Regions from separate parts of the Paraburkholderia sp. RL17-347-BIC-D genome, predicted to be linked through region 4. Evidence: riboswitches for the same ligand, from Rfam matches in the RefSeq annotation. Region 4 holds a riboswitch; each other region holds the start of a gene.
What was found. Region 4 has a riboswitch for cobalamin ahead of P0D96_RS43995 (TonB-dependent receptor domain-containing protein). Riboswitches for the same ligand answer to the same signal wherever they lie in the genome.
Positions count from the first base shown of each region.

Region 1: another riboswitch for cobalamin. It lies ahead of P0D96_RS25630 (CbtB domain-containing protein); the one in region 4 lies ahead of P0D96_RS43995 (TonB-dependent receptor domain-containing protein).
Region 2: another riboswitch for cobalamin. It lies ahead of cobW (cobalamin biosynthesis protein CobW); the one in region 4 lies ahead of P0D96_RS43995 (TonB-dependent receptor domain-containing protein).
Region 3: another riboswitch for cobalamin. It lies ahead of cobG (precorrin-3B synthase); the one in region 4 lies ahead of P0D96_RS43995 (TonB-dependent receptor domain-containing protein).

Region 1 is NZ_JARESS010000020.1:160,415-165,886, forward strand. Features, by position in the region: gene P0D96_RS25610 (MFS transporter) at 1-1,220, shown strand, start outside; gene P0D96_RS25615 (alpha/beta hydrolase) at 1,240-2,244, shown strand; gene P0D96_RS25620 (hypothetical protein) at 2,311-2,751, shown strand; gene P0D96_RS25625 (histidine phosphatase family protein) at 2,770-3,357, opposite strand; adenosylcobalamin (AdoCbl) riboswitch at 3,446-3,599, shown strand; gene P0D96_RS25630 (CbtB domain-containing protein) at 3,602-3,823, shown strand; gene P0D96_RS25635 (CbtA family protein) at 3,835-4,575, shown strand.
Region 2 is NZ_JARESS010000037.1:6,234-11,705, reverse strand. Features, by position in the region: gene P0D96_RS34360 (cobyrinic acid a,c-diamide synthase CobB) at 1-862, opposite strand, end outside; gene cobO (cob(I)yrinic acid a,c-diamide adenosyltransferase) at 866-1,468, opposite strand; gene P0D96_RS34350 (cobalamin biosynthesis protein) at 1,480-1,923, opposite strand; gene cobA (uroporphyrinogen-III C-methyltransferase) at 1,920-2,693, opposite strand; cobalamin riboswitch at 2,932-3,183, opposite strand; cobalamin riboswitch at 3,251-3,531, shown strand; gene cobW (cobalamin biosynthesis protein CobW) at 3,731-4,822, shown strand; gene cobN (cobaltochelatase subunit CobN) at 4,829-5,472, shown strand, end outside.
Region 3 is NZ_JARESS010000011.1:94,502-99,973, forward strand. Features, by position in the region: gene P0D96_RS17130 (precorrin-8X methylmutase) at 1-604, opposite strand, end outside; gene cobG (precorrin-3B synthase) at 597-2,066, opposite strand; cobalamin riboswitch at 2,151-2,329, opposite strand; gene cbiE (precorrin-6y C5,15-methyltransferase (decarboxylating) subunit CbiE) at 2,414-3,838, shown strand; gene P0D96_RS17145 (cobalt-precorrin-5B (C(1))-methyltransferase) at 3,838-4,935, shown strand; gene P0D96_RS17150 (cobalt-precorrin-6A reductase) at 4,932-5,472, shown strand, end outside.
Region 4 is NZ_JARESS010000078.1:10,312-15,783, forward strand. Features, by position in the region: gene P0D96_RS43985 (ABC transporter ATP-binding protein) at 1-593, opposite strand, end outside; gene P0D96_RS43990 (FecCD family ABC transporter permease) at 590-1,642, opposite strand; gene P0D96_RS43995 (TonB-dependent receptor domain-containing protein) at 1,682-3,574, opposite strand; cobalamin riboswitch at 3,666-3,922, opposite strand; gene P0D96_RS44000 (ATPase) at 4,130-4,486, shown strand; gene P0D96_RS44005 (cell division protein ZapA) at 4,483-4,797, shown strand; RNA gene ssrS (6S RNA) at 4,924-5,105, shown strand; gene P0D96_RS44015 (EVE domain-containing protein) at 5,213-5,472, shown strand, end outside.

The DNA of each region.
Region 1 (5,472 bases), on a different contig from region 4:
TCTACGGCTACTTCGCGAAGATCATCGCGCAAGTGTTCTTTCCCGGCGGCAGTGGATTCGTGTCGATCATGCTGACGCTCGCCACGTTCGCCGTCGGTTTCATCGTGCGGCCGATCGGCGGCATTCTGCTCGGCATCTACGCGGACCGCGCGGGGCGCCGCAAAGCGCTTTCGCTGCTGATCATTTCGATGGCGGCCAGCACGCTGCTGATGGGTCTCACGCCGGGCTATGCGCGCATTGGCATCGCGGCGCCGCTGCTGGTGGTGCTCGCGCGCCTGTTGCAAGGGCTCTCCGTGGGCGGACAGTTCGCGACGGCATCGGCGATGCTGGTCGAGTATGCGCCGCCGCACAAGAAGATGTTTTACGGCAGCTTCAATATGTCGGCGCAGGCGTTCGCGTTGCTGCTGTCGTCCGGGGTCGGCTATCTGCTGACCACGCAACTCACCCATGAGCAACTGGTGGCGTGGGGCTGGCGACTGCCGTTTCTGTTCGGCGCGTTGGCCGGGCCGTTTGGCTTCTACATCCGGCATCGCGTGGCCGAATCGCCGGAGTTCGAGCGGCTGCTCGATCACAAGGACAAACCGCCGCGCGTCACGATCCGCCAGTTCTTCCGCGACAACGGCGATGCGGCGATCTGCGCGATGGGCGTGATCATCATCGGGGCGGCGACCAATTATGTGTGGCACTCGTATCTGTCGGTGTATGTCGAACGGCAATTGCATTTGCCGCTCTCCACCGCGTTGCTCGGCGCGTTCGTGTCCGGCGTGTTGAATCTGTTTCTGTTTCCGCTGTCGGGCAAGCTCGCCGATCGTTATGACGCGTACCGGTTGTTCTATCCGATCGTGATCGCGTGGATGGTCTGCGTGTATCCGCTGTATCACTTCGTCGTGACGAATCCGACGCCGGGGCATCTGTTCATCGCGCAGATGATCGCCACGGTGTTCCTCGCCGCAATGTCCGGTGCGCATCCCGGCATGCTCGCAACATTGTTCCCGGTGCGCAGCCGTTCGGCGGGTGTGGCGCTCTCGTACAACATCGCGGTGACGCTGTTCGGCGGCATGGCACCGCTCACCATCACCGGCTTGACGCGCGTGACCGGCAGCAGTCTCACGCCCGCCTTCTACCTGATTTTTGCCGGCTTCGTGTCGCTCGCGATGGTGTACTTCACGCGCGCCGGACGCATGTCGGGCGGCGCGGCGGCGAGGCCCGCCACCCATTGATCAACCACGAGCCTATTGCATGACCCAGCCTTTCATCACAGACGACGAACGCGCGCCGAATGAGCATCCGGTCACGGTCGTCGCAAGCCGGCATCTGAGCGTCACGACGCAAGCCGGCAGCGGCACCGTGCCCGTGTTTTCGAACGGCGACTGGCTAGCGCCGACGCGCGAAGTCCAACGCGCCGTGATTCTGATTCATGGCCGCCTGCGCAACGGCGACACGTATTTCGAACTCGCGCAGCGTTCCTGCGCGCTCGCCGGCGGCAGTGCGGCCGATACGCTGCTGATCGTGCCGCAGTTTCTCGCGACGGCGGATGTCGAGGCGCACGAGGTGCCGCCGTCCACGTTGCATTGGGACTGGACGAGCTGGATGGGCGGGGAGAACGCGGAGGGTCCCGCGCCGATCAGTTCGTTCGATGTGCTCGACGCCATTCTGCATACGCTTGCTTCGCGCGAGCAGTTCGCGTCGCTTGCCGAGGTGGTGATCGCGGGGCACTCGGGCGGCGCACAAGTCGTGCAGCGCTATGCGGTGGTGGCGCGCGACGAGGCGCCGCTCGCGGCGCGCGGCATCGCGCTGCGCTACGTGGTCGCGAATTCTTCGTCATATGTGTACTTCGATGCGATGCGGCCGGTTGCGTCCGGCGAATTCGCGGCGTTCGATCGGGCGATGTGTCCGTCGTTCAATCGCTGGAAATATGGGCTCGAGGATTTGCCGGGCTATGCGGGCGACGCGGCTTCTGCCGCAGCGCTCGAAGCGCGTTACGCGCAGCGTGACGTCACCGTGCTGCTCGGCGGCGCGGATTGCGATCCGCAGCATCCGGCGCTCGACCGTTCATGCGCGGCGCTGGCGCAAGGGGAACACCGGCTCGGGCGCGGGCTGGCTTATGCGCGCTATATGACGTTGCGGCATCCGGAAGGATTGGCGAAGCACCGGACGTATGTGATCGATGGTGTCGGGCACGATGCCAAGGGGATTTTTGCTTCGGCGCAAGGACTGGCGGCTTTGTTTGCTACTGGGCTGTGAGTGCGCATGGGCACGAAGCGTGCTATCGCGCTAATACCTGTGAGTGACTTCAAGGACCGCGCCGACATGAACAGAACCCGATTACTTGTCACCTCGCTTGCCGCTGCATCGCTGGGCGTCTTGTTGACCGGCAGCGCATATGCCGACGATGCGCCTAGCCCGTGTACCTCGCTGAAACGGATCGTCGCGGCCACCCCTGGCGGGCTCGCTTCATTGACGCCGGACGACGGCAAGGGCGTCGCGCAACCTTATGGCGACGACGCGCAATGTTCGGCGAGCCGCGGTGCGTATCAATGCAACTGGACGCCGCATCACGACGCCGGTTCGAATGCAGACGCGCTGCAAGCTGTCGCGGCGGACATCGCATCGTGTCTGCCGGACGCCACGCACGATCAGAATTCGCCGGGACGTCAGCACTTTTATCTGGGTGCGAAGGGCAAGCGGACCGACATCACGCTGACGCCGACCGGTTCGAACAAGCTGCGTCTGGTGGTGTCGGGTAAGTAAACCGCCGCACGAAGGTGGCTAGCGTGAGGCCGGCCACCATGTCCAGCCGCGCGACGAGCGCCGCAACTCGATTATCGAAAGCGGCGCGATTTCAATGCGCGGAAACACGGCGGGCGATGCCCCTAGCGCATGCACGATCGCTGCCCGGAGCACCGGCGCATGGGTGACGGCGATCACGTCGCGCGCATGGTTGGGTGCACGATCCTTCGCGCCGTTTTGCGCGTCGAGCCATTCTCCTACCCGTTTCACGAGTTGACTGAACGACTCGCCGCCGTGCGGCGCGGCGTCGGGATCGCGCGCCCATGCGGCGAGGTCTTGCGGCGCTTCGGCAGCGAGGTCGGCCAACCGCCGCCCCTGCCATGCGCCGTAGTTCATATCCGCCAGACCGGCGTCGACCGATGCCGCGAGGCCCAGGGCGGCTGCCGTCTCGCGCGCGCAGACGGCCGGGCTGACGAAAGCGGCCGCGTCGTCCACTGTCGCGAGACGCGTGCGCGCCGCTTGGGCTTCGGCGAGGCCACGGGCGTCGAGCGGGTCGTCGGCAGGAAAACGGCCTGCGCGCTGGGCGGCGGTCGATGCGTGGCTGATCAGTAACAGCCGAGTGTCCATTCTGTTCATGTCCTGTGAAGCGGCGCCCCGAAGCCGAACGCGAGCGGGATGAAGCGTACGTTTTGCGTTGCCGGGTGCCGAAGTTTAGCGCGTAGAATAGCGGGACTGCGAAGCGCGGAAGCCGGTGAGAGCCCGGCGCGGTCGCGCCACTGTAATCGGCAGCACAAGCCGAAAGCCAGACCTGAGCTTCGCACCAATCCTCTGCAATGACTATCGGGGCGCGTTACCCCAGGAGATGTCCATCATGAACGACGCTGTTTTCGATCCCGCCAACCAGCCTGTTGCTCAACCCACGCCGATTCCGCTGCGCGAGTTGTTGCCCTGGGTCGTGTTCGGCGGTTTGCTGTTGTTGCTCGCTCTTTACTTCGTGGGTGCGGAACAGGGCGCCACCTCGCTGGTGCCGGGCATGTACGTGCATGAGTTCGTGCACGACGGCCGCCATCTGCTCGGCTTTCCCTGCCACTAACGGAGTCGACCATGGTTGGTAAATTGTTGGTACGCGGGATGCTTGCAGGCATCGCCGCGGGACTGCTCACGTTCGGCTTTGCCCGGGTGGTGGGCGAGCCGCAGGTGAATCAGGCGATTTCGTTCGAAGAAAAAGCCGACGCCGCGAAAGGCGAGGCCGCTGAACCCGAGATTGTGAGCCGCGATACGCAGCGGGGTATCGGCCTGTTGACTGGCGTGGTGACTTACGGCGCGGCATTCGGCGGGCTGTTCTCGCTGGTGTTCGCGTACGCCTATGGACGAGTGGGCGCATTGAGCCCGCGCGCGTTGTCCGCGTGGCTTGCGCTTGGCGCGTTCATTGCGCTGGCGGTCGTGCCGAATCTGAAGTATCCGGCGAACCCGCCTTCGGTCGGCGACCCTGAAACGATTGGGACGCGGACGGGTTTGTTCTTCCTGATGATTGCGATATCGCTGGCCGCGATGGTGTTTTCGCTCAAGGTGCGGCGCCGTGCGGCTATGAAGCTTGGCGCGTGGAACGGCTCGATTGTGGGGGCGGCGGTGTTCATCGTGATCATCGCCGCGGTGCAGTTGTCGATGCCCACGATCAACGAAGTGCCGGAGGCTTTCCCGGCGGTGCTGCTGTGGAAATTCCGCGTCGCGGCGCTGGGCATGCAGGCGATTATGTGGGCGACGATCGGGCTGCTGTTTGGGGCGCTGGTTGAGCGGAGTGCGTTTATGCGGGTGGGGGGAAGGTCGGCGGTGAAGTCGGTTTGATGCTTTGGATTTGGTGAGCGCAACAGGTTTGGTGGTTGCGCTCCGCGTCTTGCTCTCGCACTTCGCTCTCCGTGCTTTGCGCGCAGTGGTCAAGAAGGGTTCTGCGTCAAGGAGTTGGGGCGGTTGTGGGGTGGTTATCCACAGGCTTGCGAACAATTTCTGTTGATAACTTTGCGCGCGCGACACTGCGCCCAAATGAATACTTTCAACCAGATGGCGAGAGGATGCTGAACCGGCAGTTTGTCGTGGAGAGTACTTGACCACATTGCCGCCTAGCCGTGGCTCAACTGGACTTTCTTTCATCACGTCAGCAAGGGACGCGTTACACCCGGCACGCACTTGGATTGAAGTCCTTGAGCAGCGACCCACAGAAATGTCCGCGCGACAGCGCTAGTACCCGCAACCATATCGCGTGAACCTTCCGGGCGAATCCGGTTCCCCCTTTCTGTCTGCAAAGTCACTTGTCCCTGAGGACTATCCAGCTCCCTCAGCAACCCCCGTCGTATCTGCGCGTTCCAAGCATGGCTGCCTTGGCCCGCCTCGTGCGAGTTTTTTTCTGCGCTGACTGGACAGAATATCGCTGGGTGTGATTTCCGGGGCACTGCATGAACCTTTGGGACAACCTGGATTGCCCTTTCCGTAGTTGAAAAATTCGGCGTGGCGCACTTCACTCACCTAGCACAGAATCGTCCTCGCATACCTCAAAAAAAGTTACCCAAATTTCTGCTTTCCATTAAGCATTTTCCTGGTTATGCGAAGTACCTATCTATTTAATCGGTTTGACCAGATTTTACAGTCGTCTTATATACGCATCATAAAAGTCACTTTGATAATGGAGAACGTGAATTTTTGAACGGGGGCGGCGTATGAAGTCATGCGGAAGCCGGTTGTATCAGG
Region 2 (5,472 bases), on a different contig from region 4:
AGCCGCCGGGAAGGTACAAAGCGTCGGCGTGTTCCGGCAGTGCTTCGTCGGCGAGCGGCGAGAAGAAGGCGACTTGCGCGCCGAGTGCTTCCAGCAGCGCGATGTTGGCCGGATAGATGAACGAGAACGCGGCGTCGCGCGCAATCGCAATTGTCTTGCCTTCCAGCAGGCGCGGCAGGACGTCCGATAAGGGCGCGCCGAATTCGACAGGCGGTGGGAGTTCGGCGAGCGCGGTGCGGCCTAGAGTGTCAGCGGCACGATCCAGGCGCGCGTCGAGATCGTCGATTTCGTCCGCCTGATGCAAGCCGAGGTGCCGGTCGGGCAGCGCGATTTCATCGCTGGCGGCAATGTGCCCGCACCAGCGCAACTCCGGCGGTAACGCTTCTTCGAGCATCTGCGCATGCCGCGCGGAGCCGACGCGATTGGCGAGCACGCCATAAAACGGCACCTGCGGCCGGAATTGCGCGAGACCGAAGGCGACCGCGCCGAAGGTCTGCGCCATCGCCTTCGCCGAAATCACCGCGAGCACCGGCACGCCGAACGTGGTGGCGAGATCGGCGCTGCTCGGCGTGCCGTCGAACAGACCCATCACGCCTTCGATCAGGATCAGATCGGCTTCGGCGGCCGCTTGCGCGAGCAGCGTGCGGCAGGCGGCTTCGCCCACCATCCATAGATCGAGTGAGAGCACGGGCGCGCCGCTCGCGCGCGCCAGAATCATCGGATCGAGAAAGTCCGGTCCGGTCTTGAAGACGCGCACGCGTCGCCCCAGCCGCCGATGGTAGCGCGCGAGACCCGCCGTGATCGTGGTCTTGCCTTGGCCCGACGCGGGCGCGCTGATGAACAGGGCGGGGCACGCGGCCATCGCTCAGAACTCCACGCCGCGCTGCGCTTTCACGCCTTGCTCGCGATACGGATGCTTGACGATGCGCATTTCGGTGACGAGATCGGCGGCTTCGATCAACGCGTCCGGCGCGTGGCGGCCGGTCACCACCACATGCAGCATGGGCGCGCGCGCGGTCAGCACCGCGAGGACTTCGTCGAGCGGCAGGTATTCGTACTTGAGTACCGTGTTCAGCTCGTCGAGGATCACCATCTGGTAATCGCCGCTCTCGATCATGCGGCGCGCTTCGTCCCAGCCTTTGCGCGCGGTCGCGATGTCGGCGTCGCGGTTCTGCGTGTTCCAGGTGTAGCCGTCGCCCATCGTGACGAAATCGCAGTTGGCGATCGCGCCGAGAAAGTCGCGCTCCGACGTGTGCAGCGCGCCCTTGATGAACTGCACGACACCCAGGCGCATGCCGTGGCCGAGCACGCGCACGGCCATGCCGAACGCGGCGGTGGTTTTGCCTTTGCCGGTGCCGGTGTTGACGATCAGCAGGCCTTTTTCGACGGTGGCGTTGGCCTGTTTTTTCTCGTGGCCTTCGCGGCGACGCTCGGTCATGCGTTGATGCGATTCGGGATCGGTCTTCATGGCAGGTCCTGTTACTGAGTGTCGTTGTTTGGGTGTTCACTATCGGCGTGCGCGGCGCTCGAAGCAATCGCCACGGTGACGCCGGCATGGACGGTTTTGCGCACGACGAGGCGGGCTCGATCCGCATTGAGCGCGCCGGGTTCGCCGAGCCCGGCAGTCGCGGCAAGCAGCGCACACGGCTCGCAAACACCGTCCACGCCGAGATGCTCGCGCACTGCCGCCGAAGGCTCCGCCACGGGCATCGACGCGATCTGATCAAGGCTGAAGAATGTCAGCGGCAGCGCATGACGTGCGCAAAATTCGAGCAGGCCCGTTTCGTCGGCTTTGGTATCGACCGAGGCCACGCTGCGGATTTCGTCGAACGAATGCGCGCCGAGCGCGGCGCGCACCGCGGCTTCGATCTGCGCAGCCGGGCTGTGCAAACGGCAACCGATGCCGACGCTCAGCGTTTTCATTGCGTATCCGTTCCGTCTGCGGGCGGCGTTGCAGCGTCGGCCTGCGCCGCCGCGCGCTCCAAGGCTAGCGACGCCACACCGCCGATCACCACGATCGCCGGCGAGCCGAGCCCGGCGCGCGCGACGATATCGGCGAATTCGCCGAGCCGCGCGAGCGCATGGCGTTGCCCGGGACGCGTGGCCGATTCGATCGCCGCGCACGGCGTGTCGGCGCTCATGCCGGCCGCGAGCAACGCGCCGACGATATCGTTGAGCCGCCGCATGCCCATGTAGATCACGAGCGTCATGCGGGTGGCCGCGAGCGCGGCCCAGTCCGGCTCGCCGCTGCCCGCGCCGTGTCCGGTGACGAACACCACGCCCTGCGCGTGATCGCGATGCGTGACGGGAATGCCGATCGCCGCGGGCGCCGCGATTCCCGCAGTAATGCCGTTGATGACTTCCACCTCGATGCCCGCCGCGTGCAGTGCCTGCTGTTCTTCGCCGCCACGGCCGAATACGAACGGATCGCCGCCTTTCAAACGCGCGACGCTGCGCCCGGCCCGCACATGTTCGAGCAACTGCGCGACGATGCCGTCCTGCGGCGTGGATGGATGGCCGCCGCGTTTGCCGACGTAGACGACGAGCGCGTCGGCACGCGCGAACTGCAGCACCTCGGGATTCACCAGATCGTCGACCAGCACCACGTCGGCCTGCGCCAATGCACGGGTCGCCTTGATGGTCATGAGCTCGACGTCGCCGGGGCCGGCGCCGATCAGCCAGGCGCGGGTCATCGCGGCGTGCATGGCGAGCGCCATGTCGTGACAAGCGGAAAGGGGTAAAGCGCGGACGGTCGCCAGGCGGCGGACTTTGGGGTCATGCGGTACGACGGATTCAGGCACGGCGCAATGTGTGGCGCGTAGCGATTCCAGCCGGAATCCGCATACGTGGACACACTATGTCGTGCTTCAGCGCCTTCACATCCGTCCCTCGCGGATTCCGGCGGCCGGCGGCGCGATGTTGCCCTGAGGTTCGCCGCCTCCGCGTCTGGCCGGTATCCGGGCTGGCGGCCTCATGCGCTTTGCCTTCCCGTCCGCATTCGCTGGAATGTGCTGGACAGTGGCATCGAAAAAACGCATGCGCGGCGTAAGACAACTCAAGATTGCGCCGCAGGTCGCTTACCGTTGCGGGGACAGCACAGGTTGAGCGCATGGAGCGCCGCCTGTTTCCCGTTTAACTGCACACGCGAATGCATGTGCGGGCACCAAACGCGCGCATACGATAGCACATGGCGCCCCGCCCGATAAGCGCTTGCGGCTTGCGGTTCCTTGACGGCACCGGGCCGCGGGCCTACACTCGCACGCACTTTGGTGCTCGTATGCGCGCTCGTGCGCATGCAGTTAAACGGGAAACAGGGTACCCACCTGCCATGGATCGGGTCAACCTGTGCTGCCCCCGCAACGGTAAGCGAAATGTGGTGCTAAGTTCAGTTCATTAGCGCCGCGGAGCCGGCTTCGATGTCCACGCGCAAGGCCGCGTCGGCATATCACCACTGGGCGAGAAATCACTCGCCCGGGAAGGGGAAGCGGCGCTTTCGCCAGCCCGGATACCGGCCAGAATACGAAGGACGAACGCCGCGGGGATGCGGCGCTGCGTTCATGACCTCATTCCCGCTTTCTGTTTTTCTGTTGTCGCGGCAACGCCGTCGTTCGTCCCCGTGTTTTGTTATCGTCGTGGCTGGCCGGGCCTGTGCCTCGTTTTGCCCGGCGTAGGCAGATGGCCATACAGACACAGCGGCGTGCGCGTGCAACTCCTACGGATGGACCTCACGATGCAAACTCAAATGCGCAAGATCCCCGTCACCATCGTCACGGGCTTTCTCGGCAGCGGCAAGACCACGCTGCTGCGGCATATTCTTCAGCATGCGGGCGGCAAGCGCATCGCGGTGATCGTCAACGAGTTCGGCGAACTCGGCATCGACGGGGAAATCCTCAAGGGTTGCGGCATAGGTTGCGATGAAAACGGTGTCGAAACCGAAGGCCAACTGTATGAACTCGCGAACGGCTGCTTGTGCTGCACCGTGCAGGAAGAGTTTTTTCCGGTGATGGAAAAGCTCGTGGAACGCCGCGATCAGATCGATCACGTGCTGATCGAGACGTCGGGTCTCGCGTTGCCGAAGCCGCTGGTGCAGGCCTTCAACTGGCCGCAGATCAAGAACAGTTTCACCGTCGATGCCGTGGTCACCGTGGTGGACGGCCCGGCCGCCGCGAGCGGTCAGTTTGCCGACAACCCCGTCGCCGTGGATGCGCAACGCAAGGCCGATCCGAATCTCGATCACGAGTCGCCGTTGCACGAACTGTTTGAAGATCAGTTGTCCGCGGCCGATCTGGTGATTCTGAACAAGACGGATTTGCTCGACGACGCGCAGCAAAGCGCGGTTGAAGTGTTGCTCCGCGAGGAGATTCCGCCGCAAGTGAAGATCGTGCGCGCGCACATGGGGCAACTCGATCTGCACACGTTGCTGGGCCTCGAAGCGGCCTCGGAAGACACGATCCACTTGCGCCACGATCACCACGGTTCCGCCGACGACGCCGACCACCATCATGACGAATTCGACTCGGTGGTCGTGCAGGCGAATGTGTCGTCGCGCGAAGCGGTGATCGCTGCGTTGCAGCGTCTGGTCGAAACGAACACGATTTACCGCGTCAAAGGTTTCGCGGCGCTGCCGGGCGCGGTGATGCGTCTGGTGATCCAGGGCGTGGGCCGGCGCTTCGACAGCTATTTCGATCGACGCTGGCAGGCCGGCGAAAGCGGCCGGAGCCGCTTCGTGCTGATCGGCGAGGATCTCGATCAGGCCGCGTTGCAGCGCGCGTTCGACGCGGCGCTCGGCGTGCCGTCGAGCGTCGAAACGCAACAGGCGTAAGCGCTCATGCATCTGCTGCGTACCACGCCTGGCGGTTTTGTCGACGATACGCAAGGCGTGATCCGTATCGATCAGCAGCCCGCGGATATCGTGGTGCTCAGTTCCGCCGATACCACGCTGTCGCTGCTGGCGAGCGTTTTTCCGCGCCTGGGTGAGGGCTTCCCGAGCGTGCGGCTCGCGAACGTCACGTATTTGCGGCAACCGGCGTCGGTCGATTTCTATGTCGAAGACGTCTTGCAGCATGCACGCGTGGTGGTGGTCGATCACCTCGGCGGCGAGGCGTATTGGCCTTACGGCATCGAGCAGGTGGTGGCGCTCGCCGAGCGCAAGCAGCAGACGCTCGCGATGTTTTCCGGCGATCTGCAGGAAGATCCGAACCTGCTCGCGCGCAGCACCGCGAGCGCCGATCTGTGCCATCAGCTCTGGCGCTATCTGCGTGAAGGCGGCCCACAAAATGCCGAGGCGTTCCTGCGCTGTATCGCGCACCGTGTCTGCGGGTGGGGACGCGAACCGGCGCCACCGCGCGCGTTGCCTGCCGCGACGCTCTACCATCCCGAGCGTGACACGCCGACGGTTGCCGATTGGCAGGCGCGCTGGCGGCAGGACGCGCCGGTCGCGGCGATCCTGTTCTACAAGGCGCATCTGCAGGC
Region 3 (5,472 bases), on a different contig from region 4:
CGTTCACCGCGGCTGCCGCCATCGCGCTGCCGCCGCGCCGGCCATGCACCACCACGTAGGGCACGCCGCGGCTGTCGTCCGCGAGCATGGCTTTGGATTCGGCCGCGCCGACAAAACCCACTGGAAAGCCGAGAATCAGCGCGGGTTTGGGCGCACCGGCGTCGAGCATATCGAGCAGATGAAAGAGGGCGGTCGGCGCATTGCCGATCACCACGACGCTGCCCGCCAGATGTGGCCGCCACAATTCGAGCGCCGCCGCCGAGCGTGTATTGCCGAGTTCGCGTGCGAGCGACGGCACGTCCGGATGCGCGAGCGTACAGATGACTTCGTTGTGCGCCGGCAGCCGCGCACGCGTGATGCCTTGCGCGACCATGCCGGCATCGCACAGGATCGGCGCGCCTTGCGCGAGCGCCGCGCGGCCCGCTGCGCCCGCGCCTGCGGACGATTGCAGATCGTCGATCACGTCGACCATGCCGCACGCGTGGATCACGCGCACCGCGAGTTTCTCGAGGTCGGCGGGAATGCGCGACAAGTCGGCCTCCGCGCGAATCGTCGCGAAGGATTGGCGATAGATCTCCTGACCGTCGCGAATGTAATCAAGCATCGGTGTCACTCCGGGCGAGGCGTTCGAGCATGTCGGCGGCCTGGCCGATCGTCAGTTGGCGCGCGACGCACTGGCCGAAACCGGGCTGGCCGTCGCGTCGATAAAGGTCATAGAGGCCGGGCGCGGCTCCGAGCAGCGTGTACGGTGCGCAATGCGCGGCGGCGCACGAGCGCGAGCAGCCGCTCAGATGCACGTCGACGTCCGCAGGCAGGCGGGCCGCGAGGCGCAGCGCGTCGGACTTGGTGTCGGCGAGGCCCTTCACGCAGCCGCTCGATCCGGCGCACGCGATCAGGCGCGTGATGGCTTGCGCGGAATCGCAGGCGAGACCGAGCGTGTTCAGACCGGACAGCACTGTCGGGACGGCGTGCGTGGCGATGTCGGGTAGCAGCACGCTTTGCCAGGGTGTTAGGCGAAGCGTGCCGTTGCCGTGCTGTTGCGAAAGTGTCGCGAGGCCGTTAAGGGTGTCGGCGTCGAGGCGTCCGAGCGACGGCTGGCCGCCGACGTGCCAGGTTTCGGCCACGCGTTGAGCGTGGGCGCCGAGGCGGAGGCTGGCGTCGGCCGGTGCAACGCGATGCCACTTGGCCAGCTTCGCGTTTTGCGTCAGTGGGAAGTCGAGATATCGCTGAGCGTGACGCAGTACAGCATTGACGGAATGCGCGGCTAGCAGATGGCGCATGCGCGTGGCGTCGGCGGAAGCGAGGTCGAGGAATGTGAGGAGCAGCGCGCGGACTAGTGCGGTGACTTGCGAAGGAAGTATCGCGGCTAATGCGCCTGTGCCGTCTGCGCGGGGCTTGTCCGGCGCGATGCGCTCGCTGTGTGCTAAAAAGCCAGCAGACTCGCTAACAGGCGGACAACCCGCCAACCCGAACACGAACCGCACGCCATCCGCCTCTTGCGATGCCGCCAGCCACACATCGTGCGGATGATCCACTCTCGCGAGCCGCTCGCCGCCGTCCAGCAGCAGCGCGAATTTCGGCGATAGCGCCGCGAAACGCGCTTCGCTTTGCAGCATCGTGAGCAACTCGGCGCTTAGCGGGCGCGTGTCGAACAGGGCGAACGGATCGCGTCCGGCAGCGGGGCTGATCATTACGTTGCGCACGTCGTCGGCTGCGGCTGCGGCGAGTGCGTCCGCAGCGTTCCCCGCGCCGGTCGCCGGCATCGGCCCGAGACCCGCATCGACCAAAGCCGCAATCAACGCCGCCTCGTCACCGCGCTTCACCCCACGCACCTGCACATTCGCCCGATTGGTCAGCTCGATCACCCCGGCCGCGTACCGTGCGCTGGCCTGCGCGACCGCCCGAGCCTGCGCCGCGCTCAATTCACCGCCGGGCAACTTGATCCGGCAAATCCCGCCGTCGCGCGCGGCGACGATGCGCAGCAGCCCCGGACACGCCGAGGGCCGCAGCGTGAGAGCCGCGTCGGATAAAACGGTGAAAGGCGAAGCTTGATTCAAGACGGACACCGGGTTTAGCGTCGCGCGACGGCCCGAGCAAGCCGCGAGGCGGGCATTGCTACGGCATCGGTACACCCCGCCCGATGTTGGCTGGCACGAACAGTCTCGCCGGCAGGTCTCCTGGCTGGCAGGTCGTGGTCCGCCGCGGCCTTCCCGGTCGAACCAGTGGCGTGGAGCGCAGGCGGACTCGCTGCATACAGTTGCGGGGGCAGCCACAGCGGCACTGTGTTCCCTCTTCGGCCCCGAAGGGCACCGGCGGCTGTATTATGCCTTTTTTCGAACAGCACAACGAGGCTGGACGCTTTGATCGGCGTGGCACAGCGCATTATTTGAAGACACAGAACGAGGATGGATGCATGCCGGCGTGGCTGACGGTGGTGGGCATAGGCGACGACGGCTTCGCCGGTTTGGGAAGGCCCGCGCGGCGTGCTTTGCTGGAAGCATCAGTGGTGTACGGCGGCGAACGCCATCTGGCGATGCTGCCCGCGCGCCTCACTGCGCGCCGTGCCGCGTGGCCGCGTCCGTTCGATCTCGCACCGCTGCTCGCCGAGCGCGGTGGCGCCGTGTGCGTGCTGGCGAGCGGCGACCCGATGCTGTTCGGCGTCGGCGCGACGCTCGCGCGGCAATTGCCGGCGGGGGAGTTGCGGGTGCTGCCCGCGCCCTCGTCGTTGTCGCTCGCGGCCGCGCGCCTCGGCTGGCCGTTGCAGGACATCGCGACGGTGTCGCTGGTGGGCCGGCCGTTGTCCACGCTGAACGCGCATCTGCACGACGGCGCGCGCGTGTTCGTGCTGAGCGCGGACGGCCGCACGCCCGCGGCGCTCGCAGAACTACTGAATGCACGCGGTTTCGGGGCGACACGCATGAGCGTGCTGGAACACCTGGGCGGCGAGTTGGAACGGCGCATCGACGGCCGCGCGGATCAGTGGTCCGCGGGCGAGGTGGCCGCGCTGAACCTGATCGCGCTCGACTGCCGTGCCACTGAAGGCGCGCCGCGTCTGCCGCTGACCTGCGGTTTGCCCGACGACGCCTTTCGCCACGACGGCCAGTTGACCAAGCGTGACGTGCGCGCGATCACGCTCGCGCGCCTCGCGCCGACGCCGGGCGAATTGCTGTGGGACGTGGGCGCGGGCAGCGGCTCGATCGGCATCGAATGGATGCGCGCGCATGCCACCTGCCGCGCGATCGCGATTGAAGGACACGCGGAGCGGCAACGCTTTATCGAACACAATCGCGATGCGCTGGGTGTGCCGGGCCTGCAACTCGTGGCGGGCCGCGCACCTGAAGCGCTGCAGGGGTTGCCGGTGCCGGACGCCGTGTTCATCGGCGGCGGCGTGACGGCGCCGGGCGTGCTGGAGGCTTGCTGGGCCAGTCTGCGCGAAGGCGGCCGGTTGGTCGCCAATGCGGTCACGTTGCAAGGCGAGGCGGCGTTGGCGGCATGGCGCGAGCGGCATGGCGGGACGTTGACGCGGATCGCGTTGGCGGATGCGCAACCGCTCGGCGGTTTCGATACGTGGCGGCAGGCGTTGCCGATTACGCTGTTGGAGGCGACGAAGCCGGTCGGGGGCGGGGACGTGAACGCCGCTGGAACCGCTAACGCGATTGACGCCGCGACTGCCGAGAGTTTCACGAACGCTACCAACGTTAAGACCGGCACGAACGCCAAGAACGACGCGAACGCCAAGAGTGCCACGAACGCCGTGAGCTCCACGAGTGTCACGAACGAAGCGAAAGCTACGAAAGGCACAAGCACCACCAACACCGACTTACCGCAAAAACCCTGATGCGCGAAGAAACGCCCGAACACCCCGCGCCGCTGCGTAGCGGCTACACGACCGGCAGTTGCGCCACCGCGACGTCGCTGGCGGCGGCGCGTCTGTTGCTCGCGGGTGTCGTCAGCGAGGTCGCCGAGATCGTGTTGCCGAAGGGCCAGCATGTGCCAATGCCGCTGGTGTTCTGCCGCCTGATCGACAACGGCAGCGGCGGCGCCGAAGCCGGCACCGTCAAGGACGCCGGCGACGATCCCGACGTCACGCACGGCGCGGTCGTCTTCGCTCGCGTGCGCCTCGTCGCCGAACCGGGCGTGATATTTCGCGCGGGGCCGGGCGTCGGCACGGTGACGCGCGCGGGATTGACGCTGCCGGTCGGCGAACCCGCCATCAACCCGGTGCCGCGCAGAATGATGACCGAGCATCTCGCCGAACTCGCAGCGGAGCATGCGTATGGCGGCGGCTTCGAAGTGACGATCGGCGTGGAAGGCGGCGAAGCGCTCGCGCTGAAAACGATGAACCCGCGCCTCGGCATTCTCGGCGGGTTGTCGATCCTCGGCACCACCGGTATCGTGCGGCCCTTCTCGTGCTCGGCGTATATCGCGTCGATCCATCAGGGCATCGACGTCGCGCGCGCGAACGGCTACACGCATCTCGCCGCCTGCACCGGCAACGCGAGCGAGGACGCAATGCGCGCGCATTACGGCCTGCCGGATATCGCATTGATCGAAATGGGCGACTTCGTCGGCGCGGTGCTCAAGCATATGAAGCGCGCGCCCGTCGAGCGCCTGAGCGTGTGCGGCGGCTTCGGCAAGCTCAGCAAGCTGGCGGCGGGGCATCTCGACCTGCATAGCCGCAATTCGAGCATCGACCTCGAACGGCTCGCGCAATGGGCCGCCGAACAGGGTGCCGACGACGCGCTTCAGGCTGCGATCCGTGCGGCCAACACAAGTCAGCAGGCGGTTGCGCTGGCGCGCGCGCAGCAGGTGCCGCTCGGCGATATCGTCTGCCGGCATGCGCTGGCGGTGGCGCGCGAGATCGTGCCGCCGCAGGTCAACGTCGAAATGTTCGCGATCGATCGCCAGGGCAAGCTGATCGGAGCCGCGCAATGAAGCGGATTCTGCTACTCGGCGGTACCGGCGACGCGCTGCGGATCGCGCGGCAACTCGGCGCTGAGCACGTGTATAGTCTCGCCGGCCTCGGCAAGGTGCCGGACGATCTGGCGTGCACGGTGCGCGTGGGCGGCTTCGGCGGCAGCGAAGGCATGGCACGCTACATCGAAAGCGAAGGCATTGGTCTCGTGATCGACGCGACACATCCCTATGCCGCGCAAATTAGCGCAAATGCGGCGCAGGCGAGCCGCGCCATGCGCGTGCCATATTGGGCGCTACGCCGCCCGGCCTGGCAGCCGCAAGCCGGCGACGACTGGCGCATGGTCGGCAACTGGAACGAGCTCACGGATGCGCTCGCGCCGTTCAGAAAGCCGCTCTTCACGCTCGGCCGCGAGCCGCTCGCGCATCTCGACGAGATTCCCCCGCATCAGTTCTGGATCGTGCGTTGTCTCGAAGCACACGCAGACACGCCGCGTGCGCGGATACTCGCGGCGCGCGGTCCGTTCACGCCCGAAGGCGAGCGCGCGTTGTTCGCGC
Region 4 (5,472 bases):
CGAGGCTCGCGCGTCCACGTGGCCAACGCCTCGAGGCAGTCGATCTGATGATGCAGATCGAGATGCGACAACGGCTCGTCGAGCAGCAGCAACGGCGCTTCCTGGCATAGCACCGCCGCCAGCGCCACGCGTTGCCGCTCGCCGCCGGAGAGTGACAGCACATCACGCGCGGCGAACGCGGCGAGGCCCAACAAGTCCAACGCCGCGTGCGCCGCTTCGCGATCAGCTTCGCGCTCCCAGCCCCAGGCGGTGAGATGCGGGAAGCGGTTGAGCATCACGATATCGAGCACGCTCGCGCTGAATGCGTCGGGCGCGTTTTGCGGCATCAGCGCGCGGCGTTGCGCGAGCGGCAGCGGCGGCCAGTCGGCGAGGCGCACGCCGTCGAGTTCGACATGTCCCGCCGACGGTTGCAACAAGCCCGCGAGCGTGGAGAGCAAGGTTGTCTTGCCCGCGCCGTTCGGGCCGGCGACGCACCAGATCTCGCCTGCGTAGAAGGTATGCGTGAAGGCGTCGAGCAAAGTCCGCGCGCCCACACGCAAGGTCAAACGTTGCGCGCTGAGGACGGATTCGGAAATGGAGTGAGCTTGCATCATCGGCGCCTGTGCAGGAGCATCCACAGAAACACCGGCACGCCGATCATCGACGTGATCACGCCGACCGGCAGCTGCGCCGGCGCGATCACGGTACGCGCGATCAGGTCCGCGCCCATCACCGCGACGCCGCCGCCGAGCGCTGCGGCCGGCAGCAGCATGCGCTGATCGTTGCCAAACGCGAGCCGCAGCATGTGCGGCACGACCAGTCCGACAAAGCCGATGGTGCCCGCGGTCGTCACCGCCGCGGCCGCCGCCAGCGAAGCCACCAGATACACCCGCAAACGCAGCGGCATCACCGCGACGCCCAACGCCTGCGCGGCGGCGTCGCCACGCAGCAGCACATTCAGACGCGGCGCGACAGGCACGATCGCAACCAGCACGATAGCGAGGGCGGCGAGCGCCGTCCAGGGCATCGTGCCGCCGTTGAGGTCGCCGGTCAGCCAGAACAGCATGCCGCGCAAGCGATTGTCGGGTGCGAGGTTGAGCAGCAAAGTAATGAGCGCGCCCCAGCCGGCCGCGATCACCGCGCCAGTCAACAGCAAGCGCGGCGACGTGTCCTGCGGCTCGCCGCGCCACAACTCGCGGCGCGCGAGGCCGAGCACCAGCAGGATCGACACGAATGCGCCGGCGAACGCGCTCGCGTCGACGATCCACCATGCGCAACCGGCGATCATCGCGATCAGCGCAAAAGTCGCCGCGCCGCCCGATACGCCCAACACGTAGGGCTCGGCGAGTGGATTGCGCAACAGCACTTGCAGCAACGCGCCGGCCAGCGCGAGCAACGCGCCGCAGGCGAAACCGGCCACTGCGCGCGGCAAGCGCAGCGTGCGGACGATCTCGGCGGCTAAGTCAGAAGAACCGACAGACGACGCATGCGACGGCATCAGCGCTGCCAGCACGCGCATCGGCGCAAGCGACACGCTGCCCAACGCAAGCGACGCCATCAACACCGCCACAGCGATCACGGCGAGCGCAAGCCAGATCGCGGCCGCGCGCTTCGCGCTCATCACGCGCAGTGTCGCGGGCATCGAACTCGCGTGTCGGCTCATGTGTCGGCTCATCCGCACGACCTTAGCGAAGCGACTCGCTCACTGCTGCTGCCAACCAACCGTGAGATACGCACCGCGCCGCGGCGAGTTATACGAGTAGGCCGTTTCATAGTCCTTGTCCAACAGATTCTGGATTTGCGCGGCCACGTACCATGCTTTCGTGATGTTGTAGCGCGCCGACAGATTCACCACGCCATAGCCGCCCAGTTTGCCGCTGCTGTCATTGCTCGGGCCGCTCACGATCCACTCGCCGCCGACGCGCCACGCGGCGATGCTGCGGTTCACCGTCAGCGCCCCGAAGCGCCGCGCACGCCGCACGAGGTCGGCATCGTTGTCGAGGTCGACGGGATTTTGCAGCGTCACCGACGCGCGCACATCCGTCTTGCCGACATGGCCGCTCCACGATCCTTCGAGCCCCTGCACCTTTGCATGGCCGACGTTCTGTGCCAGATAGATACCGGGCGTCACCTGCTCGTAGCTAATCAGATTCGCGTAGCGCGTCTGGAATGCGGTCAGGCGCATCACGCCGAGCGCATTCGATGCGTAGTGCAGCGCGGCTTCGATCGAATGGCTGCGCTCCGGCTGGATCGACGGATTGCCGCTGAACGGATAGTACAGATCGTCGAAGCTGGGCGCGCGAAACGAATCCGAATAGCTTGCGGTCACCTTCCAATGGCCGGTGATGTCGAAGCCATAGCCGAGATAGTAACTGTTCGCTCCGCCGAAATCGGAATACTGGTCGCGCCGCACGTTGGCCTGAATCTGATTGCGCCCGAAGCGCCCCGTATAGCCGACGAAACCTGAATCCACATGCCGGTCGGGCGCCGCGAACGTATCCGAATCGAGGCTCTGATCGAGATGCTCATAGCCGACCTGCAACTTCTGCTGCGCGGCCAGCGCGAAATCGTTCTGCCATGTGTACTGGCGATTGTCGGTATCGAAGCGGCCGTTGTACACGCCGTTGGTATTCGACACGCTGCGGTCGTCACCTTCGGCGACGATGAAGTGCGTCGTCCACCAGTCGGTCAGCCTGCCGTTCGCGAACACCGAGACCTGGCGCACTTTGCTGTACAGGTTGTTCAGATCGGTCGGCACGCCGTACGCATTGTCGTAGCTGTTGTTGCCGTTCGACTGGAAGTAGCTGGCGCCGGCATCCCATTTGTCGTTGAACTTGTGGCGCAGCGAAGCCGAGATGCTCTCGTTCAGATAGCCGTTCGCATTCGGATTGGCGTTGGGCGCCTCGCGTGGATTGAGCGACGAGAAGCCGTCGTCTTTCGACCGCGCGAGCGAGATGCTGAAGGTCGTGTTGCCGTCTTTATCCAATGCGCCGTTCACGCCGGCCTGCTGCGTCTGCGTGTGATAGCTGCCGTAGCCCAGCGAAAAATTGAAACGCGGCGGGTGGTCACCGCCCTCTTTCGTGAATACCTGCACCACGCCGCCAATCGCGCCCGAGCCGTACAACGCCGACACGTTGCCGTTCACCACCTCGACGTGATCGATCTGGTCGAGCGGAATCTGCGCGAGTTGCGGCGCACCCAGGCTCACCGAATCGACCCGCACGCCGTCGATCAGCAGCAGCGATTGCGTCGACGACGCGCCGCGCAAATAGAGGCTGGTGGTCGAACCAGGGCCACCTGTACGTGAGATTTGCGCGCCGGGAGCGAGTTGCAGGAGGCCGGGCAAATCGGTCGCGGTGGTGTCGGCGATATCCTGCTGATCGAACAGCGACGTCTGCGGGATCGCATCGGCGAGTGCTTGCGGCCCGCGCTCCGCGGTCACCACCACGGGCGACAGCACCGCCGAAGACGGCACGGCGGCCGATGAATCCGCCGCCGAGGACGAAGAAGAAGATGAAGGAGCAGCTTGCGCAGGCACGACGATCGGCAGGCCCGCGAAGGCGAGCAACGCCGCGCGGGCGAAGGGGGACAGCATGGGATGAAAGTCCTGTGGATAGCGTGCGCGGCCCGCTTCCCCGCAGGCCGATGCGTAACGAGGCGCCCGCGTATTTAACATTTTCGCGCGTGACGTGCCTCTCCCTCTGGCCGGTATCCGGGCTGGCGACACATCGATTCCGCCTTCCCACGCGTGACGCGCAGTGGCACACTCGCGAGTTGAACTTCCAACACGCGATCAGAATCGACTTGCATGACGAATGCTGTCGCTTACCGTTGCGGGGGCAGCGCAGGTTGGCGCGTTCACGTGAACGGCGCGCCCTGCTTCCCGTTTAACTGCGCGCGCCGTTGAAAAGCGCACGCGGGCACCAGAGTGCGGCAAGTTTAGGAGCGGCCTCGGGGTCCGTCAATAATGCCGGGACCGTGGGCCATCTGTTCTGTTAAGTGCAGGCTATTGTCCGACGCGTGAGTACTTTTTCATCATATGGTCGATAAAAGCCTGCACAAAGCGATGTTGTTACGTCTCGAAACGAGACAATTGTCGGAACCTGCGACATTCCGCGCTAAAATGCGATGTCTTTAGAGGACGCAGCACATGCTCACCGAACTCGAAACACTTTCACAGAATATCGGCAAGCTGATTGCGATCAGCCAACGCCACAATGAAGCGCGACTCGCGCTCGAAGAGCAGCTCGCCCAATCGCGCGCCGAAGTCGAAGCCACGCGCACGGAACTTGCAATGCTGCGCGAGGAACGTAACGCGCTGCAGGCGGAACGCGACGCGCTATCGGCGAAGATCGACGACGCACAGGTGCGCCTGAATGCGATTCTCGAGAAGCTGCCGCGTGCCCGCGCGAACAGCGAGCCGGACAACCAGCTCGATCTGCTCGAGCCGGCTCAGCACGAAGTCGAAGCTGAGAGCGACGTGACCCGCCACGGAGAAAATGCATGACCACCAAGCAGATCGAAGTATCGATCCTCGGCGTGCCCTATCGCCTCGCCTGCTCGCCGGAAACGGAAGCGGCGCTGCTCGAAGCGGTCGCACGCGTCGACGCCGAAATGTCGAAGATCCGCAATAACAGCAACGTGCGCGGCACGGATCGCATTGCTGTCATGGCTGCGCTGTCGCTGGCATCGGAACTGCTTAGACTGCAATCGAGCGTGAGACACGGAGAAGCATTTCCCGCTGAAGAAATCCGGCGTACAATGCATCAAATGAACGAACAGCTGGGTACTGTGATTGAGCAGTACAGCATGCAGTAAGGGTCGTGTGTTATCGTGCTGCCGGTCCTGAGATCGGCGGCGGATTCAAACGGAGTGCGTGAGCACAAGGCGTGCAAGATTCAGCAAACGTTTGAGTTCAATCGGTAGTTCAGCTTCATCGGTTTAGCTTCCCTGCCTGGTTCGCCAAGGTCATATATTCCTTGAACCAATGCCATGTGCACGGTTGCGGAAATTTGTAGCACGGGTGTGCGCGTCACTCTGTCTGATGTACCCGAAGTGTTGCTAACTGCGACCAATTCTGAACCCCCGGTTCAGGATGCCGGCCTAGCGGCTAAGGCGGGGACCTTATTTAGAACGGCATCGGACTTCGGTTCGGTGCCGTTTTTCTTTGGGCGCTGTTTTTTGTACGCCGATTTTCTCCGCATCTTCAACCCCTTAACGTTCAATTCGATTCATGCGCTACTGGCTAATGAAGTCCGAACCGGACGAAGCAAGCATCGATCATCTCGCCAACGCACCGCATCGCACGTTGCCGTGGACCGGCGTGCGCAACTATCAGGCGCGCAATTTCATGCGCGACATGATGCAGGTCGGCGACGGTGTGCTGTTCTATCACTCGAGCTGTCCCGAGCCCGGCATCGCGGGAATCGCCGAGGTATCGTCCACCGCGTATCCGGACCCCACGCAGTTCGATAAGAAGAGTCCCTACTACGA